DNA from 2 places in the Arthrobacter dokdonensis genome. Region 2 is predicted to be linked to the other one. Evidence: predicted binding sites of a transcription regulator. Region 2 holds the regulator's gene; the other holds the start of a gene.

Region 1 (8,728 bases), 1.4 Mb from region 2:
CCGCCCGGAACCCGCGCCGCCACGCCTACCTGTGGCTGGCCCTGGTCACCGTCCTGTGGGCGGCGCTGATGGTCGGTTCGGCGGAATTTTCCTGGCTCGCGTTTCCCTTGTTCTTCCTGCACCTGCACCTGCTGCCGCGCTGGGCCGGGAACGCGATGGTCATCATCATGACCGCCGGCGTGATTGCTGCCCAGTGGCTGGCCGGCGGCGCGGCCCACCCGCCGCTGGCCGCCGTGCTGGGCCCCCTCTTCGGCGCGGGCTTTGCCGTGGTCACCTCCAAGGCCTACCGGATGCTGTACCAGGAAGGTGAAAACCAGCGCCGCGCCGCCGACGAGCTGCGCCGCACCCGCGCCGAACTGTCCGCCAGCCAGCATGAGGCAGGCGTCCTGGCGGAGCGCGCCCGGCTGGCCGGCGAAATCCACGACACGCTGGCTCAGGGCTTTTCCTCCATCGTCCTGGTGGCCCGGGCGGCAGGACGCTCGCTGGCCTCGGGCGACCTCGGCTCGGCCCGGGAAAGCCTCGCCATGGTGGAGGCCACGGCCGCGGAAAACCTGGCCGAGGCCCGCAGCTTTGTGCGCGGCCTGTCCTCGCCGGCGCTCGAGGGCACCTCCCTCGTGCAGTCCCTGGCGCGCCTCTGCGAGAAGACGCAGCTGGCGGCGGCGGCACGCGGCGTGAACCTCAGCTGCACCTTCCGGGCGGACGGGGACCCCGTGGACCTCCCGCAGCCGTACCGGGTCACCCTGCTGCGCGCCGCGCAGGCGAGCCTCGCCAACGTCTGGCTCCACGCCAAGGCCGGCACCGCCGTCGTCAGCCTGGCCTACCTGGACACGGAGGTGACCCTGGACGTGTACGACGACGGACGGGGCTTTGACCCCTCAGCGCTGGCCGCCGCCGTGGCAGGGCGCGCGGACGGGAGCGGGTTCGGGCTGGAGTCCCTGCGGCAGCGGGTGGCGGCGCAAAGCGGGTCCCTCGAGATAGAGTCGGCACCGGGCGAAGGCACCGTGGTGGCCGTCAGGCTGCCGCTGGCTTCGTCGCCGCCGGCGGCGACGAACGACAATGAAGGGGCGGCATGATGGAAATACGGATTCTGCTCGTGGACGACCACCCAGTGGTTCGCGCCGGGCTGCGCGCCATGCTGACCGACTTTGAAGGTTTCACGGTGGTGGCCGAGGCGCCCGAAGGCGCCGCCGCCATCAAGGAAATCGAGCGGCTGCAGACCCTGGGCGAGCCCCTGGACGTGGTCCTCATGGACCTGCAAATGGGGGCCGGCATGGACGGGGTCACCGCCACCAGGGCCATCAAGGCGCTTTCGTCCGCGCCACCCGTGCTGATCCTGACGACCTACGACACCGACGCCGACATTCTGGCCGCCGTCGAGGCCGGGGCCAGCGGCTACATGCTCAAGGACGCCCCGCCGGAACAGATCCGCGCGGCCGTCCAGCAGGCGGCGGCCGGGCAGACCGCGCTGGCGCCGGAGGTGGCGGCCCGCCTCATGGGACGCATCCGCAACCCGGAACCGGTGCTGTCCACGCGCGAGGTCCAGCTGCTGGAGCTGCTCGCCACCGGCATGAGCAACAAGGCCATGGCGAAGCAGCTGTTCATCTCCGAGGCCACCGTCAAGACGCACCTGGTGCACATCTACGACAAGCTCGGCGTGGACAACCGCACCGCCGCCATCTCAGTGGCCGCCCAGCGCCGCATCATCCGCACCGGCGGTTGAGCCTGTCGAAACCCGGTAACGGGGCCGCGGTGGCCGAATCTGTGCGACACGCCGGGAGGCTAAGTGCGCTTAAGGGACATTGTGTGAATATGGGAAAATCCTGTTTGCTTTTGAGTATCCGGCGTAAGCTCGGGCCTAACGATTGCATTGAAGCAGGGGGACCTGTAAATGGCGTTTCCACGGGAGAAGTCTCGGCCGTTCCATTTGGGCATGGCGGTTGCGTGCATGCTGCTGGCCTCCGGCGGTTTTGTGGGTGCCGGATACGCCGGCACTTCCGTGGCGGACAACGCTTTGGCCGGGCCAACCCGGCATCCGGTTCCGGCCGGCTCCAATCCACCGCCCGCTTCCTCACTTGATTCCTTTGCGCCCCCGGGCGCAGCCATCAAGGTCATATTCGCCGACACCTTGATCCTGTCGCGCAAGCCCGCGCCCAGAACGGTTTTCGATCTCACAAACCCTGGTGGAGAACTGTCGGGACCGGGGGATCCCGCCGAAGCCCTGCTCGGGGGCATTGCCGACTTTTCACCCGAATTCATCTCGCAGGTCCGCCAGGAGATAGTGGCCGCCGCCTTCGTGGGACTGGGCCATAGCTATGTGTGGGGCGGGACCAGTTTTTCCTCGGGGTGGGACTGTTCAGGGTTTGTGCAGTGGGCCTACGCCCAGGCCGGCATAGCACTGCCGCGCACGGAGCAGTGGGTTCCCATGGTCAAGACCAACACCCCACAGCCTGGCGACATCGTGGTCCAAAACCCGGATGGCCCCGACCACTGGTCGCACATTGGCATCTACATTGGCGGCGGCCTGATGATCAGTGCGCTCAATCCCTCGGTGGGAACCATCATGCATACGCCGGCGTCGACCAGCAGTTCCTCCACGTACTTCACGATGCCCGGGTTCGCGAGCCTGGACCAGAAGGCAGCGAAGGACCATGCCCTGGCGGACAGGGCGGCTGCCGCGAAGAACGCAGTGGCCAAGGCTGTCGCTGAGAGTGCGGGCAAGGTCTCACCGAAGCCCAAGGCCACGGAAACCGCCCGTCCAAGCGTGAGCACGCGTCCCACGCCGAGTGCGGCGGCGAAGCCAACACCGAGTGCGACGGCGACACCCACACCCACTGCGGCGACGAAGCCAACACCCACTGCCAGCGCGACGCCAAGCCCCAGCCCGACGCCAAGCGCCAGCGCGACGGCGGAGCCGACGCCCAGCCCCAGCGCGACGGCGGAGCCGACGCCCAGTGCCAGCGCGACGGCGGAGCCGACGCCCAGTGCCAGCCCGACGCCAAGCCCCAGCCCGTCGCCAAGCGCCAGCGCGACGCCGAAGACGGAACCCAGCGCGGGCCACACGGGAAGCGTCCCCGCGGACACGACGCCTGCGCCAACTAAATGTGCGCCTGTGGCAACGGAGCACCCGGCTGCCACGGCCGCCCTGCCGGCAGGTCCGACGTCGGGCGCCACCCCCTGTTTGAACCCGACATCGAGCTCAGCCTCGCCCATGCCCACGGAGTCCACGGCGTCAGTGAACTAAGCGGCGTAACATTTGGGCTCTGGAATCAAGCCCCGATCCGGCAGGGCACGCGAGCCGCTGTCCTGCATCTTCCACCGACGCGCCTCCGGGGCGCCTCCAGCGGTAGTGTGGGCAAGTTCTTCCCGATCCGCCTGACCTCTGAAGGATGGTCCATGACCGCAGTGAACCCCGACGACGCCTTCCGCTCGCGACTGCGGCTTTCCGGCAGCAAGGACCGGGTCATACTTGTGATGGCTCTCGGAATCCTCAGCGCCGTCAGTCCCATGGCAACCGACATGTACCTGGCGTCGATGCCGCGGGTGGCCGACTATTACCAAACTTCTGCTTCCGCAGTTCAGCTGACCTTGACCACGTACATGGTGGGCATGGCCGTCGGACAGTTCCTGCTCGGCCCAATCTCGGACATGGTCGGGCGGCACCGATTGATGGTGGCGGGCAACGTTTTGTTTTTGGCCACCTGCCTGGCCATCGTGGTGGCTCCCAGCATCGGCGTCGTCATTGCCCTCCGCGCGGTTCAGGGTGTCTCTGGTGCCGCGGGCGTGGTGATAGCGCGGGCCGTCGTCTCAGATATAGTGACAGACCGCCAGGCGGCCAAGCTCTTCTCAGTCCTGGCAACCATTACTTCCCTCGCACCTGTCGTTGCGCCACTGCTCGGCGGTGTCATCGCCAGTGTCGCCCCGTGGCAGGTTGCCTTCTGGGCGCTTGCAGGTTTCGGGCTGCTGATGCTGGCCGGATCGGTGTTTGTGGTTCCGGAGACCCTGCCGGTGCACAAGCGCCACCGTGGCGGCCTGGCCGGCGTCGTAAGCATCTCCTTGGGGGTCATGCGCAACCGCGCGTTCATGGCCTACTCGCTGGCGTTTGGGTTTACTTTCGGGTCTCTGTTCTCCTACATTTCCGCCTCGTCCTTCGTGCTGCAAAGCGTGCTTGGCTTCTCAGCGTTGGGCTACTCGGTGATCTTTGCGGTCAATGCTGGAGGCTCCATCGTGGGAGCCCTTGTCAACACAAGGCTTGTGGATCGGATCGAGCCGGGACTGATCCTACGGACGGCGATCACGACGGCATGCGTGGTCAATATCGCGGGTCTCGCCCTCATTCTGGCGGGCGTTACCGGCTGGCCCACGCTGGTCCACCTCTTCGTCAACCAGGCCTGCGTCGGCTTCATTATGGGCAACGCCGTCGCCATGGCGCAGGGCCGCGTGCCCGGGCGGGCGGGCGCCGGCTCGGCGGTGCTCGGGACCGTCCAGTTCCTTTTCGGTGGCCTGGTAAGTCCCCTGACCGGCATCGCCGGGCAGCACACCGCCGTTCCGATGGCCGTATCAATGGCAATCTGCTCCTCATTGGCCCTTTGTGCGGTTGCTGCAGCGGGACGCCTGGCGCGCCGTGAGGGCTGAATCCGCCACCTGGTGGTCGTCCGACGTGGCCGAGGTGCGGTCCGGTGATCCAGGCCACGCGCCGGCGGTCGAGCCTGTTGACTCCCCGCCCCGGCGGTAGGGCCCGTCAGTACTCCGATGGTGGAGCCGCTGGGTCCGGGGATTGGTGGCGTGGGCGGGGCGGAAACTGTTTAGAACTAATGTTCTAGAAACTATTGAGAGTGTGGTATATAGGGCGTAGGCTTGGTGTCATGGACAGGCCGGAGAGCGGCCCCGGCAGCGGGGGAGTTCCCGCCACAGCGGATGTGGCGGCCCTCATCGCCGCCGTGTCCCTTCCCTCCATTGAACCCTTCGGCCCCGACACGCCCGGGCTGGCCGGGCTGCCGGCGTACACCCGGCACCCGGCCCCGGAGCCGGAACCGGCCTCGCGGGTCCAGGTCGCGCGCACCGTGCAGGACGCCACCATCGCCGCCCTGGCCGCGGTGCGGGTCCTGGAGGGGAGGACCGCGGCGTTGAAGGCGGCCCTGCTCGCCCGCCACCTGGCCGCCGCCGCCGTCGAATCGGCCGCGGTGGCCCTGGATCCGTGGCAGGCCGGGCTGGGCGAAGCCTCCGCGACCGCCGAGATCGCCACGACCCTGTGCATCGCCCAGGGCAGCGCGGCCGCCCTGGCCCGCCAGGCCGTGGAACTGCTCGCCCACCACCCCGAGACCCTTACCGCCCTGGAAACCGGCACCCTGTCCTGGCGGCACGCATGCACGGTCCTGGGTGAAACCGGCACCCTGGCCCAAACCCCGTCCCTGGCCCCGGCCGACATCACCGCGTTCGAGTCCCGCCTGCTCGCCGCCGCGCCGGGCACCACCGCCGGCGGGTTCGCCTCCCGGGCCCGGCGGATGCGCGAGGGCCTGCACCCGGAAACCCTCACCACCCGCACCCGCCAGGCCATCGCCAAACGCTCCCTCACCCTCGAACCGGGCAAGGACGGCATGTCCTGGCTGACCCTGCACATCCCCGCCCCGGCAGCCCAGGGCGCCTACGTCCAATGCACGCGCCTCGCCCGGACCCAACAAGGCCCCGACGAACACCGCACCCCCGGCCAACTCCAAGCCGACACCGCCACCCTCCTCCTCCTAAACCAACCCCTCCCCACCACCACCAACGAAGGCACCACCAACACCACCGGCGGCAGCAACGCCGGAACCAACGGCGGAACCACCGGCGGGCTCAGCGACAGCGACAGTAACGCCGGAACCACCCGCGGAACCACCGCCGGGCTCAGCAACAGCGACAACCGCACGACCGGCGCAGACAGCGACAGGAGCAACGGCGGCTCAAGCAGCACCGGCGGAAGCAACGGCAACACCCGCCACGACGGGCCCGGAGGAAACAATGCCGGCGGCGCCGCTGGCGCTCCGGACGGCAGCCACACTGTGGCCGGCGGCCGCAATGGCGGGCCTGTCGGCGGCCCGTACGTGGGTGCACGGTTCATCAGCGACCCGTTCTCGGGCCAGATCCTGGACATGTACACCATCACCAGCCCCACCCCGATGGAAGAGGGCCGGTATACCGGGTTGACGCTGGTGGACGTGGTCCCGGACTGGGCCCACGGGCCCTCGCACGAAGTGATCGGGCCCCTGACCCGGGACGCCGACGCCCGCGCCAGGGCCTGGGAGACCAACCCGGAAAACATCCCCCTGACCGGAACCCTCTGCCCCGACACCCCACCCGGCACCGGCAGCACCGGCACGGCATCCGGCACCGGCGGCACGGTCGGAGGCTCCGTGATGCGGGACGGTCATGCCCGAGGGGACGGTTCCGTCCCGGGCGGCGGCACGAATGGAGCCACCAACGGCGGCACGGGCGGCGGCTCCGGTGTCACCGGTGGCATGATTGGGGAGCTGGTTGCCGGGCTTGCCGGCGCCCTGGTGGACGGGGTGGTCGACGGGTTGCTGGAGGATCCCGTGCAGGACTACCTGGACCAGCTCGAGGCCGCCCGCAACGGGGCGGCGATCACCGGGCCTCCGCTGCCGGGCGCGCAGGTGATCATCACGGTCCCGGTCCTGGGCCTGCTCGGAGCCACGAACGAACCGGCGCAGCTGGCCGGGCACGGGCCGATCCCGGAGGAAACCGCCCGCAGGCTCCTGGCGAACGCCGGGGCGTTCCTGCGCGTGCTCACCGATCCCGTCACCAACGTGCCCCTGGCGGAGCTGGCCCCGGAACGGTACCGGCTGCGGGAAGCCGAGAAAACCCTGCTGCGGGCGTTGAACGAGACGTGTTCGTTCCCGAACTGCACCAACCCGGCCATCACCGCCGACATCGACCATGTCATCGCCTACGGCCAGGGCGGGCCCACCACAAGGGCCAACACCCACCCGGGCTGCCGCCTCCATCACGCGCTGCGTCACTTCCGTGACGACAAGGACCGCCACGGCCGCTACCGCCAGGACCGGGACCCGGACCGGGCCGGGATCAAGCTGCGCGGCTGGAAGCCCTGCACCACCGCCGACGGGCGCGTGGGCTGGACCTCGCCCACCGGCAAATACCACGCCCCCGCACCCCGCGACACCCAGCCACCGGCCTACCCCAAATGGCTCAAAAAACGCCTCGCCAAAAACCCCAGCCACCACAAAAACCGCCCAACAACCGGCCCGGCACCCCGGATCGACCTAAGTCAAAGCCCCCTCGAAAGCCTCCTCGACTACAACTTCAAACACCCCAACAACAACAACCAACCCGACAGCTGACAGACCCAGCCACCGGGACCAGGGTCTCGACGCCCCCGCAGAGATCGCAGCCCGACCACCGGGCCCAGGGTCTCGACGCCCTCGCAGAGCTCGGTGCTCGACCACGGGGTGGCCAATGAACCAGGACGGTGCAGGCCTGCTGGACACGGAACCTTTCATGCTTCAATCCTCGCCGCCATCGGCGTCTTGAAGTCGTCATGCCGGCAGGCCAATTCGCAGGGGCTTTAACCCCACCTCCCCATCGGCGGGACCGCGGCCACGGCGAATTGGACGGGGCGGAAAGATGGGAGGATTAACCGGTGGGACACATCGACGTTGCAAACATTGACTACTTTCTCTCCGACGGCCGGCAACTGCTGAACGGGGTGAACTTCCGCGTCGCCGACGGCACAAAGACGGCACTGATCGGCCCCAACGGCACCGGCAAGACCACTCTGCTGCGCATCATCTGCCAGGACATCAAGGCTGATGAGGGTGTTGTTTCGCGCTCCGGCAGCATGGGAGTCATGCGCCAGTTCGTGGGCCAGGTCCGCGACGACAGCACCGTCCGGGACTTGCTGCTGTCCGTCGCCTCCGCCAACATTTCCGGCGCCGGGAAGGCGGTGGACTTAGCCGAACTGGCCATGATGGAGCGCGACGACGAGCCCGCCCAGATGGCCTACGCGCAGGCGATCGCGGACTGGGGTGATGCGGGCGGGTACGAAATGGAAACGACCTGGGACGAAGTCACCATGGCCGCCATGGGCATGGATTTCTATTCGGCGCAGTACCGCAAGGCCTCATCCCTCAGCGGCGGCGAGCAAAAGCGCCTGGTGCTGGAAGCGTTGTTTGCCGGTCCGGACGAGGTGCTGCTGCTCGATGAGCCGGACAACTACCTGGACGTCCCGGGCAAGCGCTGGCTCGAGGCGAAAATGGCTGCGTCGGACAAGTCCGTGCTGTTCGTCAGCCACGACCGGGAACTGCTGGCCAACGCCGCGGACAGGATCGTCACCCTGGAGCCGGGCATCAACGGCGCGTCCAGCTGGACCCACGGCGGCGGCTTTGAATCGTACGTGAAGGCGCGCGAGGACCGCAATGCCCGCTTTGAGGAGTTGCGCAAGCGCTGGGATGAGGAGCACGTCAAGCTCAAGGAACTCGTCAACATGTACAAGAACAAGGCCGCGTTCCGCTCCGACATGGCGAACCGCTACCAGGCGGCGCAATCGCGCCTGGCGCAATTCCTGGAAAAGGGTCCGCCCGAGGCGCTTCCGATCGAACAGAACGTGAAGATGCGCCTCAAGGGCGGGCGCACGGCCAAGCGAGCCGTCGTGGCCACAAAGCTGGAGCTTTCGGGGCTGATGAAGCCGTTCAGCGCGGAGATCTGGTTCGGCGACCGG
Region 2 (8,728 bases):
GTTGCGCAAGAGGCGCGCCCCGGCATCGCCGGATTTTTCCGGGTGGAACTGCGTGGCGCACAGCGGGCCGTTCTCCACGGCGGCGATGAACGGCGCGCCGTGCTCTGACCAGGTGACCGCCGGCGGTTTCATCTTCGGCTGAATGACGTCAAAATCCCAGGTCTGCACGGCGTAGGAGTGCACAAAGTAAAAGCGCTCGTTCTCCACGCCGTTGAACAGCAGGGAGCCTTCCGGGACCTTGACCGTGTTCCAGCCCATGTGCGGGACCACTTCCGCCGGGAGCAGTTCCACGGTTCCCGGCCACTCCCCCATCCCTTCTTCGCGCACGCCGTGTTCCACACCGGCCTCAAACAAGACCTGCAGTCCCACACAGATGCCCAGGACGGGCCGGCCGCCGGCGACACGGCGTCCGATCATGCGGATGGCGTCGACCGACTTCAGCTCCGCCATGACTGAACCGAACGCGCCCACTCCGGGCACCACAAGGCCGTCGGCGCCCAGGACGTCGTCGGGGCGCGCGCTCAAGGTCACCGCGGCCCCGGCACGTTCGAGCGCGCGCACGGCCGAGCGGACGTTCCCGGACCCGTAGTCCAGGACCGTGACGGCCGGCCGCGGGGCGGGTTGCGCCGCTGTCCCGCTCACAAGAGCCCCTTGGTGGACGGGATGCCGGTGACGCGAGGGTCCTTTTCCACGGCGGACCGCAGGGCGCGGGCAAAGGCCTTGAACTGGGATTCGACAATGTGGTGCGGATCCCTGCCTGCGATGACTGTCATGTGGAGGCAGATCCGTGCGTGCAGGGTGATGGCCTCAAAGACGTGCCGGGTCAGTGACCCGGTGAAGTGGCCGCCGATGAGATGGTATTCCTGGCCCGCCGGCTCGCCGCTGTGGACCAGGTACGGACGGCCGGATACATCGACCACCGCGTTGGCCAGCGCCTCGTCCAGCGGGATCGTGGCCTCGCCGAAGCGCCGGATTCCGGCCTTGTCGCCGAGGGCCTCGCGCAGCACCTCGCCCAGCGAGATCGCCACGTCTTCCACCGTGTGGTGGGCGTCGATGTCAGTGTCCCCGGTGGCCTTGACCTTCATGTCGATCAGCGAGTGCTTGGAGAGCGCCGTGAGCATGTGGTCGTAGAACGGCACGGACGTGTCGATCTCCGAAACCCCAGTGCCGTCCAGGTTGATTTCGACCAGCACGCTGGATTCACTCGTGGCGCGTTCCAGGCGTGCCGTGCGTCCCCGGCCGGGCTGCGGGCGGTTCTCGGTCATGGTTCAACGGTCCTTTGCTTCGTCGGGCGCCTGCTGCCGGGCATGGCATGGCACCGGCAACTTTGGTGTTGGTGTACCACCAGTTTAGACGCACTGGCGGTGTGCCCTGCCCGGCCCAGCGGCGGCCACGGGCGTCAGCGGGGCACGACGCCGGGCCGGTCCCAGGGCTATTTCGCCAGGATGGCGCGCAGTCCGTCAAGGAAGGCGCTGGTCTCGGCCTCCGTGCCGGCGGTGACCCGCAGGTGGCCGGCGATCCCGACGTCACGGATCAGCACGCCGGCGGCAAGCAGCTGTTCCCAGACGGAGGCCGGGTCCGCGAGGCCGCCGAAAAAGACGAAGTTCGAATCGGACGGGGCCGGCGCGAGGCCCATCCGCACCAGTTCGTCCACGATGCGGTCGCGCTGGACCTTGATGGCCTCCACGTTGGCGAGCAGCGCGTCCGAGTTTCGGAGGGCCGCGACAGCGGTTGCCTGGGTGATCGCGGAGAGGTGGTAGGGCAGGCGCACAAGCCGGACGGCGTCGGAAATCTCGGGCGCTGCCGCGAGGTAGCCCACCCGGGCACCAGCCAGGGCGAAGGCCTTGCTCATGGTGCGCGACACCACCAGGCGAGGACGCCCCTCGAGCAGGGCCAGGGCGCTCCGCGTGCCTGCGTGGGCGAACTCAGCGTAGGCCTCATCGACGATCACGATCGCCTCGGAGGCCTCCCCGGCCTCATAAACAGCCTCGACGACGTCCAGTCCCAGGGCCGTGCCCGTCGGGTTGTTGGGTGAGCAAAGGAACACCACGTTGGGGGCGAGGGACCGCACCTGCTCGGCGGCGGACGCCGCGGAAAGGCTGAAGCCGTTCCCCCGGGTGCCTGCGACGTAGGCGGTGCCGGTACCGCTGGCCAGCAACGGGTACATCGAATAAGTGGGGGGAAATCCCATGGCGCTGCGTCCGGGGCCCCCGAACGCCTGGAGGAGCTGCTGGAGGACCTCGTTCGAGCCGTTGGCGGCCCAAATGTTGTCTGCCGTCAGGCCGTGGCCCAGATATGCGGCGAGGGCCCTGCGCAGTTCGGTGAACTCCCGGTCCGGGTAGCGGTTCAGCCCGTCCAGTTCATCCGCAACGGCCTTGAGGATGGCTTCCTTGGCATCCAGCGGAACGCCGAAGGTGTTCTCATTGACGTTGAGGAGGATGGGAACGTCCAGCTGCGGGGCGCCATAGGGATGCTGGCCGCGCAAATCGTCGCGAAGCGGCAACTGGCTGAGGCGTTCAAACTGGTCCATGCTTCCAGTTTAAGTGGCAGGGCCGTGGGAAGAGAACTTGTGACGTCCCATGCCCCCCCGACCTGTACCCATCACGCCCCGCAGGGAGCGGGTGGTGGGCCCACAGCCGCGAGGGACCCGCTGGGAGCCTGCGAGCAGTGGGAGCGGGTGGTGGGCCCACAGCCGCGAGGGACCCGCTGGGAGCCTGCGAGCAGTGGGAGCGGGTGGTGGGCCCACAGCCGCGAGGGACCCGCTGGGAGCCTGCGAGCAGTGGGAGCGGGTGGTGGGCCCACAGCCGCGAGGGACCCGCTGGGAGCCTGCGAGCAGTGGGAGCGGGTGGTGGGCCCACAGCCGCGAGGGACCCGCTGGGAGCCTGCGAGCAGTGGGAGCGGCTGGGGACTATTTGCCCAGCGGCACGTACAGGCGCTGTCCGGCCTGGAGGACGCCGCTGCCTAGTTCGTTCAGGGTCACAATGTCGGCCACGACGTCACGGACGTCACGGGTGGAGTCAGCGGCCGCCGCGATGGACCACAGGCTGTCGCCCTGGAGCACAGTGACGGGTACGGTGGACGCGGCCAGGCCCGCGGCACTGTCCTTGGTGGCCGCATTCGCGGGGCTGGCCAGGGAGCCCAGCACGAACGCCAACAGAGCAAACGCCAGGACGGCTGTGACCGCCAGGGCAGGAAGCCCCAGCAGCAGCATGCGGCCGCGGCGCGTCAGCCGCAGCGGCATGGTTGCGGGCGCCTGGAAGGCCGCCGCTCCGACGGGGCTTGCATGGGAAATCACCAATGCACTCATGACTTTGTTCCTTTCGCGCCAGGGGCCTGTCACCTGTGGTCCCAGGGGGAACCGCAAAAGCTTCTGGCGACCGGACTTCCATACGCTGTTCGTTCGATAGAACATATGTTCTATCTTCGTAGTATCAGTTTTAGCATCTATTAACGACTCCTGCCAAGACTCGATAGAACAAATGTTTGAAATTCGTCCATCGCGGGCTTAATCTTGAGGTACAGGATGCGCCAACAGGAGCCAACAGGAGCAGTCCACCAGCAGGCACTGACATTGAGCGGGCCCGGAGTTGCACCGAGCGGCACCGGGCGGCACCGACCCAGAGCAGGCACCGACATTATTGGCTGCATCCGCAGAAAGGATCGAAGGAACATGGCACTACCCGAACCTCCGCATCGAATCCCGCAGGCTCCCAGCCGGGCCGGCATGAAAGGGCTGACGGTGCGGCAGAAGAAGATTCTGGAATGCATCCAACGCTCCATCGCCGACAAGGGATATCCGCCGTCCATGAGGGAGATTGGCGACGACGTGGGACTGGCAAGTCTCTCCAGCGTCACCCACCAGCTCACACAGCTCGAACGCCACGGCTACCTGCGCCGCGACCCCAAGCGCCCGCGCGCCATGGAAGTGCTCATCCCCCTGGTCATCGACAACGGCGTCGTGGCCATCGAAGGCGTCAACGAGCCGGAACAGGTCCGCAGTTCCAATGGCCTGAACTTTGCCCAGCTGAGCAGTTCCTCGGACACTGCCTTTGTCCCGCTTGTGGGCCGGATCGCAGCGGGCGGGCCCATCCTCGCGGACCAGGTGGTTGACGACATCATGCCCCTCCCGCGCCAGATTGTGGGCAGCGGTGAGCTGTTCATGCTCAAGGTGGCCGGCGATTCCATGATTGACGCCGCAATCTGCGACGGAGACTGGGTGGTTGTCCGCCGGCAGAACTCGGCCAACAACGGTGACATTGTCGCCGCCCTGCTGGAGGACGAAGCAACGGTCAAGACCTTCCGCCAGCGCGACGGACACACGTGGCTGCTGCCACAGAACACGCGATACGAGCCCATCCTCGGTGACGAGGCCACGGTCATGGGCAAGGTCGTCTCCGTCCTCCGCAGCCTGTAGACGTTCCCCGCGGGACCCAGCAGCGCCCCCGGCAACCAGGCCGGGGGCGCTTCCGTGTTGTTGACGTGCGCGAACCGAAGCGGCGGAGCCGGCATTTTTTGTAGGAGGCGTAATGGAGACGCCAAAGGCCGCCCGCGGCCGACGCGTCGGATAGCCGACGGAAAAATGTCGGGCCGGCGCCGCAAACGGCGAAGCGGCTACTTCCCGGACAGCCTTTGGAGCGCCGCGAGGGCCACGGAGCGGTCCTTGGTGGACCAGAACGGCGGCAGGGCGGCACGCAGAAAGCCGCCGTAGCCGGCGTTTGCCAGACGGGAATCGAGGACCGCCACCACGCCGCGGTCGCTGCTGGAACGGATCAGCCGGCCCACGCCCTGTGCCAGCCGGATGGCGGCATGCGTTGCGGAAATGGCGATGAACCCGTCCCCGCCGCTTTGGGCCACGGCCCGCGCACGTGCTGTCACGAGGGGGTCGTCCGGACGCGGGAACGGGATCCGGTCGATGACCACCAGCCGGCAGGAAGCGCCTTGGACGTCCACTCCCTGCCACAAGGACATGGTGCCAAACAGGCACGTGTCCGGCTCGTCGGAAAACTCCTTGATGAGCCCGGCCATGGACGAATCCCCTTGGCACAGGATCCTGACCTTGAGCTTTTTGCGCAGCTTTTCCGCGGCGTCCTCCGCCGCCCTCCGGGAGGAGAAGAGCGCCAAGGTACCGCCGCCGGCGGCAGTGATGAGCGCCTCCAACTCGGCCAGCTGTTCGGGAGAATTGCCGAAGCCCGGCTTGGCCAGGTGAGCCGCCACGTACAACATGCCCTGTTTGGGGTAGTCAAACGGTGAGCCGACGTCGGCTCCCGTCCAGGCCGGTGCGTTCGCACCCAGCAGGCCAAGGCCGCCGGCCGTGGCCTGGAACGACTCGCCGATGGCCAGGGTGGCGGAGGTGAGCACCACTGTATGGTCGGAAAAGAGGCCCTCACGGAGTTTGCCTGCCACGCTGAGCGGGGCAATGTTGATGACGGGAGGTTCGCTGTCGTCGGCCTTTTGGTAGCCCTTGCCCGGGGCAAATGTTCCGGTCCGGGCGGTCCACACCACTTCGCGGGCATCCCGGGCGGTGAGCAGCCGTTCGCACAGGTCAAAGATCAGGTTCAACCGCGACCTGGCAATGGACCGGCCACCGTCCGCCGCTGCATTGCCGTCCGGCTTGGAGTCGGAGAGTGCCACGCGTGCGGCGTCGCGCAACTGTTCGATGGCGGCGGTGTGTTCCTCATTGAGCCCGTTGGGCAGCAGCCCGCTGGGCGTGCCGGAAAAGGCCATGTCCAGGGCCGTCGCGGCGGCGTGGAGCGCCTCCACCGAGACGCCGGTGTGCTTGCGTGTGCTTGATGCCGCGGCCTGGACCATCTGCACGGACAGCTGGCCGGTGACGGCCCCGGTGACGCGGTCCTGGAGCTCGTGGGCCTCGTCCACCACCACGACATCGTAGTCGGGCAGCACCGCAATGCCTTCAAAGGCGCTGATGGCCAACATGGCGTGATTGGTCACCACGATGTCCGCCTCGGCGCCCTTGGCCCGGGCCAGTTCGGAGAAGCAGACTTCCGCAAGGGGGCATTTCTGTGCACCCAGGCACTCCATCGAGGTGACCGAGACCTGGCGCCAGGCCTTGTCGGTGACGCCGGGCATGAGTTCGTCGCGGTCACCCGTTGGGGTGTCCTCGGCCCATTCGCGCAGCCGGACCACTTCCCGGCCCAACGGTGAGGACGGGCCCGACTTGGCGCCGGGCAGGTGCACCACGGTGGCGTCTTCGCCCAGGCTGAACAGGGCGCCCTCAGAGGAGTCCTCGGAGGGGAAACCGCCGCCAAGCTTATGCTTGCACACGTAGTTGCTGCGCCCCTTGACCAAGGCGACGTCGATGGGCCGCGGCAGCAGCGGCTCGAGCGCTGCCAGCAGCCGTGGCACGTCACGGCCCACGATCTGGGCCTGCAGGGCCAATGTGGCCGTGGCCACCACGGACGGTTTGTCGCTGGTCAGGGAATGCACGATCAACGGGATCAGGTAGGCCAGCGACTTGCCCGTTCCGGTGCCTGCCTGCACCAGCAGGTGGTCACCGCTTTCAATGGCTTCCACCACGCGTCGGACCATCTCGTGCTGGCCGTCGCGGCGCTGGCCGCCCATGGCTGCCACGGCGCTGTCCAGCAGTTCCAGCGCCTGGGCGGTCAGCGCCTCCGGGCTTTCAGCGTCGATGTCCGCGTCAGCCGTGGTGGCGGCCTCACTCATGCTGGACAAACGGCTCCACCTCGCTGGCCAGGTCCTCGCGGACCATGACCTTGGCAACCGTCCCTTCCTCGCCGTGTTCGACGCTGATGATCTCGGCGTCACTGCGGTGGAGGCGGTTCAGTACATCGCCGCGGTCGTAGGGAATGAGCAGCGTCAGGGCCACGCCCGGCCGCGGTATGGCCTCACTGATGGCAGCCAGGAGGTCATCGATCCCCTGCCCGGTGCGTGCCGAGACCACTACCGTGCGCGGCTCGCGCTGGCGCAGGCGTTCCACCACGAAGGGATCGGCGATGTCCGCCTTGTTCAGGACGATGATTTCCGCGATCTTCAGGGCGCCGACCTCGGCAAACACGGAGCGGACGGCCGCAATCTGGCCTTCCGGGTCCGGGTGGGAGGCGTCCACGATGTGCAGGATGAGGTCGGAATCGGCCACCTCTTCCAGGGTGGACCGGAATGCTTCCACCAGCTGCGTGGGCAGTGAGCGGACAAAACCCACCGTGTCCACGAGGGTGTAGCCGAGGCCGTCGGCCGTTTCGGTCTTTCTCACCGTGGGATCGAGGGTGGCGAACAGGGCGTTTTCCACCAGCACGCCGGCGTCGGTGAGCCGGTTGAGCAGCGAGGACTTTCCGGCGTTCGTGTAGCCGGCGATGGCCACGGACGGTACGGCGTTGCGCTTGCGGTTGGCCCGCTTGGTTTCCCGCGCCGGCTTCATGGCGGCGATTTCCCGGCGCAGCTTGGCCATGCGCGTGCGAATCTTGCGCCGGTCCAGTTCCATCTTGGTTTCACCGGGACCGCGGGATCCGATGCCGCCGCCGGCCGTGCCGACGCGGCCGCCGGCCTGCCGGGACATGGATTCGCCCCAGCCGCGCAGGCGCGGGAGGAGGTATTCCATCTGGGCCAGCTCGACCTGCGCCCGGCCCTCGCGGGACTGGGCGTGTTGGGCGAAGATGTCCAGGATCAGGGCCGTCCGGTCGATGACCTTGACCTTGACAACTTCCTCGAGCGTGCGCCGCTGTGAGGGGGCAAGGTCGCCGTCGATGATGACGGTGTCCGCGCCGGTGGCCTGCACAATGTCCTTCAGTTCCTGGGCCTTGCCCTGTCCCAGGTAAGTGGCGGGGTCCGGCTTGGCGCGGCGCTGGACCAGGCCGTCCAGGACTTCAGATCCGGCGGTTTCGGCCAGGGCAGCCAGTTCGCGCAACGAATTTTCGGCGTCGGCCATGGTGCCTTCGCTCCACAGCCCAGCCAGGACCACCCGTTCCAAACGAAGCTGGCGGTATTCGACTTCGGTGACGTCTTCGAGTTCGGTCGAAAGGCTGGCCGTGCGCCGCAGGGCGTTGCGATCGGACAGCTCCGTCTGGTCGCCGTCAAAGCTGTTGTGTCCGGAGTCCAGCGGCGAGAGTGCCTGGGCCCGGCCGATGATCGGGTGGGACACGCCTGCCCCGGACTGGGGGTCGTCGGCGTCGAGCCGTGCCTCCTCGCGGACGGCCCGGCCGGCGGCGGCGTCCTTGGCCAGGATGCGGTCAATGACGGCCTCGATCTCGGCGACGGATAGATCCGAGCCGGCATCCCCGGCGGAACCTGCGGCGGACGTGCCGCGGGGATCGTGGTCGTCGGAGGGACCGTGGGGTGCGGATGGGTTGGTCATGTTCTCCTTAGTGGGGTTATACCAATCGTAGTCCCGGGCACCGACAGGCACACCTTTGCCTGCTGTCCTGTGGATAAGGGCGACGGCCCGGCGGCAGCACCTCCCGCGGAGCGCCCAAATACCCCTTGGCCGCAATTGCCACTAATCTGGCAGGACTATGGGTACTCAGGGCGCAGATCATTATTTCACTTCACAGCCGTCAACGCCGCTGAAACGGCGTCCGCTGACGGTGTGGTTGGCTGGCGCCGAACGCACACTGCAGACCGCGGGCGGCATTTTCAGCCCGGACGGTGTGGACAAGGGCACCACCGTCCTGCTGAACGGTGCCCCGCCGCCGGCCGCCGAGGGAAACCTTCTGGACATTGGCTGCGGCTGGGGGCCGGTGGCGCTGACCCTGGCCCT

What was found. Region 2 encodes LexA, which represses DNA repair genes until DNA is damaged. Its sites were predicted from a motif close to TCGAACANNTGTTCGA; they were not measured.
Region 1: DMB86_RS02120 (DUF222 domain-containing protein) is a predicted target of LexA. The motif match lies at 4,804-4,819, and genes of this name have one in related genera.

The regions. Positions count from the first base shown of each region.
Region 1 is NZ_CP029642.1:463,987-472,714, reverse strand. It holds gene DMB86_RS02140 (sensor histidine kinase) at 1-1,073, shown strand, start outside; gene DMB86_RS02135 (response regulator transcription factor) at 1,070-1,720, shown strand; partial or broken gene DMB86_RS20825 (C40 family peptidase) at 1,889-2,485, shown strand; gene DMB86_RS20820 (hypothetical protein) at 2,506-3,210, opposite strand; gene DMB86_RS02125 (multidrug effflux MFS transporter) at 3,394-4,632, shown strand; gene DMB86_RS02120 (DUF222 domain-containing protein) at 4,863-7,352, shown strand; gene DMB86_RS02115 (ABC-F family ATP-binding cassette domain-containing protein) at 7,652-8,728, shown strand, end outside.
Region 2 is NZ_CP029642.1:1,908,345-1,917,072, reverse strand. It holds gene hisH (imidazole glycerol phosphate synthase subunit HisH) at 1-642, opposite strand, end outside; gene hisB (imidazoleglycerol-phosphate dehydratase HisB) at 639-1,265, opposite strand; gene DMB86_RS08530 (histidinol-phosphate transaminase) at 1,433-2,530, opposite strand; gene DMB86_RS08525 (LysM peptidoglycan-binding domain-containing protein) at 2,909-3,307, opposite strand; gene lexA (transcriptional repressor LexA) at 3,671-4,414, shown strand; gene DMB86_RS08515 (ATP-dependent DNA helicase) at 4,612-6,681, opposite strand; gene hflX (GTPase HflX) at 6,674-8,326, opposite strand; gene DMB86_RS08505 (class I SAM-dependent methyltransferase) at 8,484-8,728, shown strand, end outside.